Regions from separate parts of the Bradyrhizobium septentrionale genome, predicted to be linked through region 1. Evidence: riboswitches for the same ligand, from Rfam matches in the RefSeq annotation. Region 1 holds a riboswitch; the other holds the start of a gene.

Region 1 (4,716 bases):
GAGCGGCCCATGCCGAAATCGGCGTAAGCCTTGGCGCCGTTGTCGAGGATGAAGGGGATCGCCGCGAACGACAGCACGTTGTTGATCACGCTCGGGCGGCCGAACAGGCCCTTGTGCGCGGGCAGCGGCGGCTTCGCCCGCACGATGCCGCGGCGGCCCTCGAGGCTTTCCAGGAGCGAGGTCTCCTCGCCACAGACATAGGCGCCTGCGCCGACCCGCACCTCGAGATCGAACTCATGCGCCGAGCCGCCGATTCGCTTGCCGAGCAAGCCGGCGCGCCGGGCGGCTGCGATCGCCGCGTTCATCGCCGCGACCGCATGCGGATATTCCGAGCGGATGTAGATGTAGCCCTTGGTGGCGCCGACCGTTATGCCCGCGATCGTCATGCCCTCGATCACGACGAAGGGGTCGCCTTCCATGATCATGCGGTCGGCGAAGGTGCCGCTGTCGCCTTCGTCGGCGTTGCAGACGATGTATTTGCGGTCGGCGCTGGCCTGCGCCACCGTCTTCCATTTGATGCCGGTGGGGAAGCCGGCGCCGCCGCGGCCGCGCAAGCCTGAGGTGGTGACGTCGGCCAGGATCTGGTCGGAGGTCAGCGTCAGCGCCCGCTCCAGGCCCTTGTAGCCGCCATGGGCGCGGTAGTCGTCGACCGAGCGCGGATCGACCACGCCGCAGCGCACGAAGGTCAGGCGGGTCTGGCGCTTCAGCCAGGGGATCTCGTCTGTGACACCGAGCCGCAGGGCATGCTGGCCGTTGCCGGCCATCGCATCGAGCAGGGCAGGGACGTCAGACGTGGTCACGGGGCCGAACGCGACGCGGCCCTGGGCGGTCGCAAGCTCGACCATCGGCTCCAGCCAGCACAGCCCGCGCGAGCCGGTCCTGACGATCTCGACCGCGGCGCCACGCGCGGTGGCAGCCTGCTCGAAGGCGAGCGCGACATCGTCGGCGCCGACGGCGACGGCCGCTGCATCGCGGGGGATGTAGATCCGCATCGTCATCGCTGTGCCTCCGCGACCAGCGCGTCGATTCGTGCCTCATCGAGCCGGCCGACCACGCGGCCATCCAGCATCGCCGACGGCGCGGTGGCGCACAGCCCGAGGCAGTAGATCGGCTCCAGCGTCACGCGTTCATCGGCCGTGGTATGTCCCAGCGAAACGCCGAGCTTGGCCTCCGCACGCGCCGCCAACGCATCGCCGCCGGCAGCCTGGCAGGCCTCGGCGCGGCACAGCTTGAGGACGTGGCGTCCGGCCGGTTGCTTGCGGAAGTCGTGGTAGAAGGTGAACACGCCGTGCACCTCGGCGCGGGACAGGTTGAGCGCCTCGGCGACCATCGGGATCGCCGGCTCCGGCACGTAGCCGAACGCCTCCTGCAGCGCATGCAGGATCACCAGCGTGGCGCCTTCAAGCCCGGCATGTTCGGCGATGATGTCAGCGCCGCGCGCCGCGTCCCAGGGTTCGTATCGCACCGTCATTCGCGCATCTCACGATCCAGTTTTTTGCTTTGCACATCTGCATTGGAATCCTTCGAAACATCAATAAAGCTGTCTCATGCGGCGATTGCGAAACGCGATTAATAGCGTTGCGCAATCGGACCATTTAGGATCGCAATAATGGTCTGGAATCACGCACTTCCGTCGCGTATTGGGATTGGGGATCGCGCCGCGGTCGTGGTACGTGTGACAGTGTTGGGACACCGTTTTTCCGATGGGGTTTGATCCTTGATCGACAAGCTGGAACTTCTGTTGGCGCTGGCCAAGGAGCGGCATTTTGGCCGGGCCGCGGAGGCCTGCGGCGTCACTCAGCCGACCATGTCGACCAGCCTCAAGCAGCTCGAGGAGATCCTCGGCGTGATGCTGGTGCAGCGCGGCTCCCGCTTCCAGGGCTTCACGCCGGAAGGGGAGCGGACGCTCGACTGGGCCCGGCGCATCGTCGGCGATACGCGGGCGATGAAGCAGGAGATCAACAGCCTCAAGGACAAGCTGTCGGGCGAGATCCGGATCGCGGCGATCCCGACCGTGCTCGGCATGGTGGCCGCGCTCACCACGCCGTTCCGGGCGCGTCATCCCGATGTGCGCTTCCGCATCCAGTCCTGCACGTCGGCCGACGTGCTCGGCCTCTTGGAAAATCTCGAGGTCGACGCCGGGCTGACCTATATCGAGAACGAGCCGATCGGCAAGGTCCGCACCATCCCGCTCTACAACGAGAGCTACCGGCTGCTGACGGCGCCCGACGCGATGTTCGGCGACCGCAAACAGGTGACGTGGAAGGAAGTCGGCACCGTGCCGCTCTGCCTGCTGACGCCCGACATGCAGAACCGCCGCATCATCGACCGTGCGCTGACCTCGGTCGGCGCGGAGGCGACGCCGACGCTGACCTCGAATTCGCTGCTGGTGCTGTACACCCATGTGAAGACCGGCCGCTGGGCCAGCGTGATGCCGGCCAAGCTCGCCGAGACGCTCGGTCTTGCCGATGCCGTGCGCAGCATTCCGATCGTCGATCCGGTCGTGGACTACAGCATCGGCATGGTGATCCCGCAGCGCGATCCGATGACGCCGCTGATCGCGGCCCTGGTGCAGGTTGCGCGTGAGGTCGCGCCGACGCTGGAGCCGTCGTAGCGTCGCGCGGCCGTCGAACCTCGCTCCCGCAGGCCGGGAGGTCCGTCATCAGGCGGTGACCATGCGCGTGTTGTCAGGTTCGATTTCCAGATCGACCCGGCCGAGGCTGATCTGGATGCCGACGCGCTCGATGGTGTGGGCAATTGGCGGGCTCGATTTCGCCACGGCGACCGTCGCGGTTTCCATCAGCGCGAAGCGCCGCAGCAGGCCGGCCGCGATGGTCTCGCCGAGCGCTTCAAGGGTCTGGAATTTGCGCGAGGACGCGATGCGCACGGCTTCGTCCACCACGGCGTCATATCTGACGGAGCAATCCAGATCATCGCTGCGATGGGTCCGTACCTCGCGCAGCGTTGCCGAAATATCGAACGTGAATCTCTGGCCGAGCGACCGTTCCTCCTCGAACAGGCCGTGATAGCCATATGTTGTGAGGCCGGTGATCGTGATCGACGTGCGCATGGGCAGCTCCTGCAGGAAGCGATTGATCGGGATGTCCCGATTGCCCAGGCGAACGGCAGGTTGCTCCGCGCTTCCCGATGGTGCTCCATCCAAGGTCGCCAGTCGCGCGAGAGGGTAGCTGAATAGCAGCTTTCGACCGCGCCAACAATCGCGATCCGCGAAGCTCCGTCATGCATTGGCGGCATCGTTTGCGCTGCAGCCGCCCACGCCGCCGGGATTTGCCTTACGCCGCCTCCGGCAGCTTGCTCTGCAGGGTGCGCGGATCGCGCGGCAGCGTGATGCGGACGACGGTGCCGACGCCGAGCCTGGAGCGCAGCCGCATCGAGCCGCCATGCAGATTGGTGAGCGAGCGCGCGATCGCAAGCCCGAGGCCCGAGCCCTGGTAGCTCTTGGTGAGCTGGCTCTCGACCTGCTCGAACGGCTTGCCGAGCCGGCGCAGCGATTCCGGCGCGATGCCGATGCCGCTGTCGGCGATCAGCAGCACGATCGAGTCGTCCAGCATCTGGCCGCGCACCAGCACGCGGCCGTGGTCCGGCGTGAACTTCACCGCGTTGGAGAGCAGGTTGACGATGATCTGCTTGACGGCGCGGCGGTCGGCGACAACCGAGATCGTACTTTCGATCTCCGATTCCAGCGACAATCCCTTGTGCTCGGCGCGACCGGAGACCACCCGCAGGGATTCCGCGAGGATGCCGGAGAGGTCGAGCGGCTCCATGTCGAACTTCATGCGGCCGGCTTCGATCCTCGACATGTCGAGGATGTCGTTGATGACCTCGAGCAGGTATTTCCCCGATGTCAGGATGTCGTGGCAGTATTCCTGGTACTTGTCCGAGCCGAGCGTGCCGAACAGTCCGCTGCCCATGATCTCGGAGAAGCCGATGATGGCGTTGAGCGGCGTGCGCAACTCGTGGCTCATATTGGCGAGGAATTTCGACTTCGCGGCGTTGGCGTCCTCGGCGCGGGTCTTTTCCTGCGAATATTTCTCGGCAAGGTCGGCGAGCTCGACCGCCTGCCGCTCCAGCTCGGATTGCGAGCGCTGCAGGTCGATCACGGTGGCGCGCAGGCGCAGATCGTTGTCGACCAGCTTCTGCTCGTGCGCCTTGATGCGGGTGATGTCGGTGCCGACCGAGACGTAGCCGCCGTCCTTGGTGCGGCGTTCGCTGATGTGCAGCCAGCTGCCGTCGTCGAGCTGCGCTTCGAAGGTGCGCGCGCCGGGCGCCGGCACGCCGCTCTCGTGCAGGCGGGTACGCACCTCGGGCATGCTGCCGACCTCGATCACGGTCTCGTAGGAGGTGCCGGGGCTGACGGCCGAGTCCGGCAACTTGTGCAGCCGCTGGAAGTGCGAGTTGCAGAGCACGAGGCGGTCCTCGGCGTCCCAGAGCACGAAGGCCTCCGGAATGGTCTCGATCGCGTCGCGCAGCCGGAGGTCGGCTTCGACCGACTTTTCCGCGAGGCTCTTCTGCTCGGTGACGTCGATGGCGATGCCGATCAGATGCAGGCCGCCGCCGGCCGCAGCGTAGCTGAGCTCGCAGCGCACGCGCAGCCAGATCCAGTGGCCGCCGACATGCCGCATGCGGAAGCTCTGGTCGATGTGATCGATCTTGCCGGCGATCAGCTGGTCGGCGATCTCGAACAGGTTGATGTCG
Region 2 (4,716 bases), 4.6 Mb from region 1:
AAGAGACGGAGGTTCGTCGCACGATATTCGTCGAACCAAGCATCGATCTCCTTGATTGATTGGCGCGCGAACATCGGGAAGTGATGATCGAAGTCGAGACCTGCCGTGAACACCGCGCCAGATCCGGTCAACACGACGGCGCAATCGGCGAACTCGGCTTCCAGGCGGTCGAAGGCTGCGTGAAGGTCGGCGAAGAAGGTCGGATTCTGCGCATTGACCTTGTTGGTGTTCATTGTCACTACGGCAACGTGCGGGTGCTTGCGTTCAATGATCCAGGGCATCGGTCATCCTATGGTTGCGAAAGATCAGGCAAGCTTGAACAGACGCCACGCGTTGTCGGTCAAGAATGCCGAACGGGCGTCGACGCCGAGTTGGAGGTCGTCGAGACCGGCGAGGCACTCACCTGCGGGCCAGAAGGGATGGTTGGATCCGAAGAGAACCCGATGCCTTTTGTTGCCGCGCATATACCCGACGAGATCGGACGGGTAGCGGCTGACCTTGTAGGCCGATGTGTCGATGAAGACGTTCGGGTACTTCATGACCAGCGATAACATCTCGCCGAGCCACGGGACGCCGATATGGCCGCCGAGAATGCGAAGCTCGGGAAATTCGAGCGCGACACGATCGAGATAGGGAATGGGACGCCCCGGTTCGGATTCGCGCAGAGGCCCCGCGTGTCCGACCTGCGTGCAGAACGGGATATCGAGTTCGCAGCACTCCGCGAACAGAGGATAGTACCGGCGATCGTCCGGCGGCAGCCCCCACACCCAGGGCAGAATACGTAGTCCCTTAAAGCCGTCTCTCTTCACGCGCAGCCTCAACTCTCGTACCGCGTCCATCGGGCGGAAGAGATCGACCGAAGCGATTCCAACGAAGCGGTCAGGGTGAGCCTGGCAGTGTTGGGCGACCTCGTCGTTACTGATCATCGGCCCGCCCGGACCGTGCCAGCCACAGAGCATGCCCATAGAAACGCCTGCACGATCCATCTCGGCAAGCGTGTCTCCGATAGGGGGCGCCGTTTCCGACCATTTGCCGGGTCTCCACCGACGCAACGACTCGAACATCGGATCCCCGATCCAAGCGGGATTCGGATGCTGCATCCAGGCGTCGATGATCATTCTGAGCTGCCCGCGTCTGACGATGGATCGAGGCGACGGCCCGCGACCTGCCAGCGTGAAGGGCGAACCTGCTCAACCGGATTCGGTCGTGGTCCCGAGTGGCCACACCGCCATCACTAGACGCGAGGATCGTTCGGCGTCTTGAAGAAATCGGACAGCCTGCGCACGGGGCCTGCCCCACGCCTGCCGGAACGCCCCGGGCGTGACACCGGCGTGTCGCCGAAACTCTCTGGTGAGGTGGGCCTGATCGGAAAATCCGAGATCAGATGCAATCCCCGACAGACCATCGCCTCCCGCCGCGATTTCGTAGACCGAGCGACGGAACCGCTGCACGGCAAGAAAACGCTTGGGCGGGCAACCGGTCGACGTTCGCACTCGCCTCTGCAGCGTCCGGACCGATTTACCGATATGGCCCGCCAGGTCGCTCACCCGGCCATGCGGCGCATCCAGCGGGTCGCACCCCAGGATCGAGGGGGGCCTCGCCTTCCGCGCGAGCGCGAGTAACATCAGATCCACGCTGTCGAGGATGTCAAAGCACGATGGACTGTCCCGGACGATTCGCGCCAGCGCATCGCGACACGCGACGATCGTCGGATTGTGGACGCTCGGCGTTCCCGGGCAATTCGGTTTCAACTTGACGCCGACGATCCAACCGAAGAACGCCCTTCCTTTTCTTCTGCAATTGAGGCTCGGCTCGTTGAAGACCACTTTGCCGGCCGAATCGCCTTCCCGGAATACGAAGGCAAGCTCCTTGAGCGGGGAAGCGAACGATATCCGGCTTTCCGTCAGCCGGCCCCGGTCTTTCAGGATATAGATCGAGTCCACAAAGGCGGCCTGATCGTCGCGCGGTGCGAATTCAGCGTAGAACGAGGGATGGGCGAAGACGCTGTCTTCGCCTTTGTCCGTTTTGATCGGACCAACGGTCATCAGTTTTCGACGCTTGATCAGCAATTGCTTGGTTCGCTGTTGAATGCACTTACGACTGATCTATCATACACCTCCGTAGCGGCAATTTAAACGCAAAGCCGCCGGTGTAGAAGGTGGCCCATTGGTTCGCGATGATCGGCTCTTCTGACAAGCAGCTGCTCGCCGGCACCGTGCGGGTGAACACCTTGCGCGCCTTCAGCTATATGATGCCGTTCGGCGGCATGATGCCTGCCGGCGTCGGCCGCGAAAGTGGCATCGCCCTTATTCGCGGTCATTGAACTGGTCGTTGCGAAAGGTCCGCCGGTCGGCTAAGTTATGCTCTACGAAGAGTCTCCGTGCTCATTCGTCCTTTCGCGCGACTGGCGAGCCAACGTGGAATTGACCACGGTGAAGCGCAAAGGGTACGACGCCGATCGCCTGGGCAACCCATCTGCTGGAAAAACAGCGTGTTGAGGAGCCCGAGCATGCCGTCGTTTCGCAACGAACTGTCCATCAACGATCAAGAGATCGCCGCCGCCCTTGCGGGCGAAGAGCGCCGTCAGCAGGACGGCGTCGAACTGATTCCGTCCGAGAATTACACCTACCCGGAGGTGCTCGAACTGCTCGGATCGGTCTTCACCAATGAATATTCGGAAGGATATCCGGGACGCCGATACTACGGCGGCCAGCAGTATACGGACAACATCGAGAACCTCGCGCGGCAGCGGGCCTGCTCGCTGTTTCGTGCCGGGCACGCCAACGTTCAGCCGCTTTCCGGGTCACCGATGAATCAGGCCGTTTATCTCGGCCTACTGAATCCCGGCGACACCATTCTCGCCATGGACCTGTCCCATGGCGGTCATCTCACCCATGGCGCGCCGGTGTCCCACATGGGGCGCCTGTTCAACTTCATTCGCTACAAGACGGCGCCGTCAAACGGCGGCGCGATCGATTTCGACGCATTGCGCGCGATGGCGCGTGAAGCGCGCCCGAAGATGGTGTTGTGCGGCTACAGCTCCTATCCGCGCGACCTGGACTATGCGGCGTTCAAGAGCATTGCCGACGAGGTCGGCGCGCTGACGATGGCTGACGTGAGCCATTATGGCGGACTGGTTGCCGCTGACGTCATGCGCAATCCGCTTGATGCCGGCTTCGACGTCATGACGACGACATCCCACAAGTCGCTGCGCGGCCCCCGCGGCGGGATCATCCTGTGCCGGAAGGAACATGCCGGCCGGATCGATGCTTCGGTCTTTCCCGGTTTGCAGGGCGGACCTCACATGAACGTCGTGGCGGGGATTGCCGTGACGCTCAGGAAGGCGGCGACGGCGGATTTCCAGGCCTACGCACGGCAGGTCTTGCGCAACGCGAAGGCGCTTGCCGGCGCGCTGATGGAGCGCGGGATGAAGCTGGTCACCGACGGGACCGACAATCACATGATGGTCGTCGATACGGCAGCATCCGTCGGACTGGACGGGCGAGCGGCCGAGGACGTGCTCGATGCCATCGCCATCACCACGAACAAGCAAGTCATTCCGGACGATCCGCGCCCGCCGCTGCGGCCGAGCGGCGTTCGCCTTGGGACACCGGCGGCGACCACGCGCGGCATGGGAGAAGCCGAAATGCATCGTATCGGCGGGTTCATCGCGGCGGCGCTGCAGGCGAATGGAGACGATACGGTCGTCGCGCGCCTCAGGTCAGAATGCACCGAGATGTGCCGGGCTTTTCCTGTTCCGGGCGTGGTGTCCGCCTCCGGACCGAACTGATCGGCGGCACACCGGCGCATCAGGGATTGCCGACCTCGAAGGCCAGCAGAACGTTGCCGGGCAATCCGCTCCACTGCGCGTAGCCGGAATTGACGTACAGCATGTGATCCACAACGATCGGACCCGGTCCGTCCATGGCACCGCCACGGGCCGAGACGCCATTCACCGTAGTGTAGTCGCGGGCGGTGTCGATCTCCCAAAGCAGCCGTGCGTCATCGGTCGCATAGGCGCGCAAGAAGCCGCTCACGCCGCCCGAGAACACGACGCCGGGAATCACGGTGATCGCGGCCGACAGCGCCGGGCTGCACTGGGGGCGGTCGCCGCAGGCCACCGGCGCCACCTGCATCGTGATCTTCCCGGTCGCGAGATCCAGCCCGAACAGGCCGCCGCCTTCGCTTGAGTTCAGACGCCTCGTGCCGTCCCTTAGAAACCGCACGTCCGAATTGGCGACATAGATACGGTCCTGGTCCGCAGCCGAGCCCCATTCGGTCCCGCCCAACGGGCCGCCCTGGCCGATCCGCGTCTGCCACAGGATCTTGCCCTCATTGTCGGGATCCAGCGCATGGACCACGCCGGATTTCTGGCCGATCGCCAGCACGCGTTGCCCGCTACGCAGGCTCACCAGGATGGGCGATTGTCCAAAATCATGATCGGGACCGCGGCTGTCAGGACAGTTCGACTGGTCGGTGCCGAAACACGCAACGACGAAGCTGTCCCTGGGCGTGGCCTGCTGATGCCAAAGCATCCGGCCGGTCGCCAGATCGAATGCGAGGACGGCATCGCTGGTATCGGTCGCCGGATCGGCATAGCTGTTCGACGTCGCGACATAGAGCGCCCCGCGTTGCACGTCGATCGTCGGCGCGGACCAGACCGACGCTCCGGCCGGACCGAACAGCTGGGTGCCGATGGCGTTCGTCTTGGTCGGA

The links. A riboswitch is a leader RNA that binds a small molecule or an ion and turns the genes downstream of it on or off. The one in region 1 is predicted to bind ZMP and ZTP.
Region 2: linked by a shared signal. The riboswitch ahead of HAP48_RS10135 (serine hydroxymethyltransferase) and the one ahead of folB (dihydroneopterin aldolase) in region 1 are both predicted to bind ZMP and ZTP.

The regions. Positions count from the first base shown of each region.
Region 1 is NZ_CP088285.1:6,332,173-6,336,888, forward strand. Features, by position in the region: gene HAP48_RS31815 (formate dehydrogenase beta subunit) at 1-998, opposite strand, end outside; gene HAP48_RS31820 (formate dehydrogenase subunit gamma) at 995-1,471, opposite strand; gene HAP48_RS31825 (LysR family transcriptional regulator) at 1,718-2,614, shown strand; gene folB (dihydroneopterin aldolase) at 2,663-3,070, opposite strand; ZMP/ZTP riboswitch at 3,106-3,186, opposite strand; gene HAP48_RS31835 (PAS domain-containing sensor histidine kinase) at 3,294-4,716, opposite strand, start outside.
Region 2 is NZ_CP088285.1:1,727,338-1,732,053, forward strand. Features, by position in the region: gene HAP48_RS10115 (enoyl-CoA hydratase/isomerase family protein) at 1-281, opposite strand, end outside; gene HAP48_RS10120 (amidohydrolase family protein) at 306-1,118, opposite strand; gene HAP48_RS10125 (helix-turn-helix domain-containing protein) at 1,191-2,069, opposite strand; gene HAP48_RS10130 (hypothetical protein) at 2,159-2,323, shown strand; ZMP/ZTP riboswitch at 2,391-2,475, shown strand; gene HAP48_RS10135 (serine hydroxymethyltransferase) at 2,510-3,790, shown strand; gene HAP48_RS10140 (outer membrane protein assembly factor BamB family protein) at 3,810-4,716, opposite strand, start outside.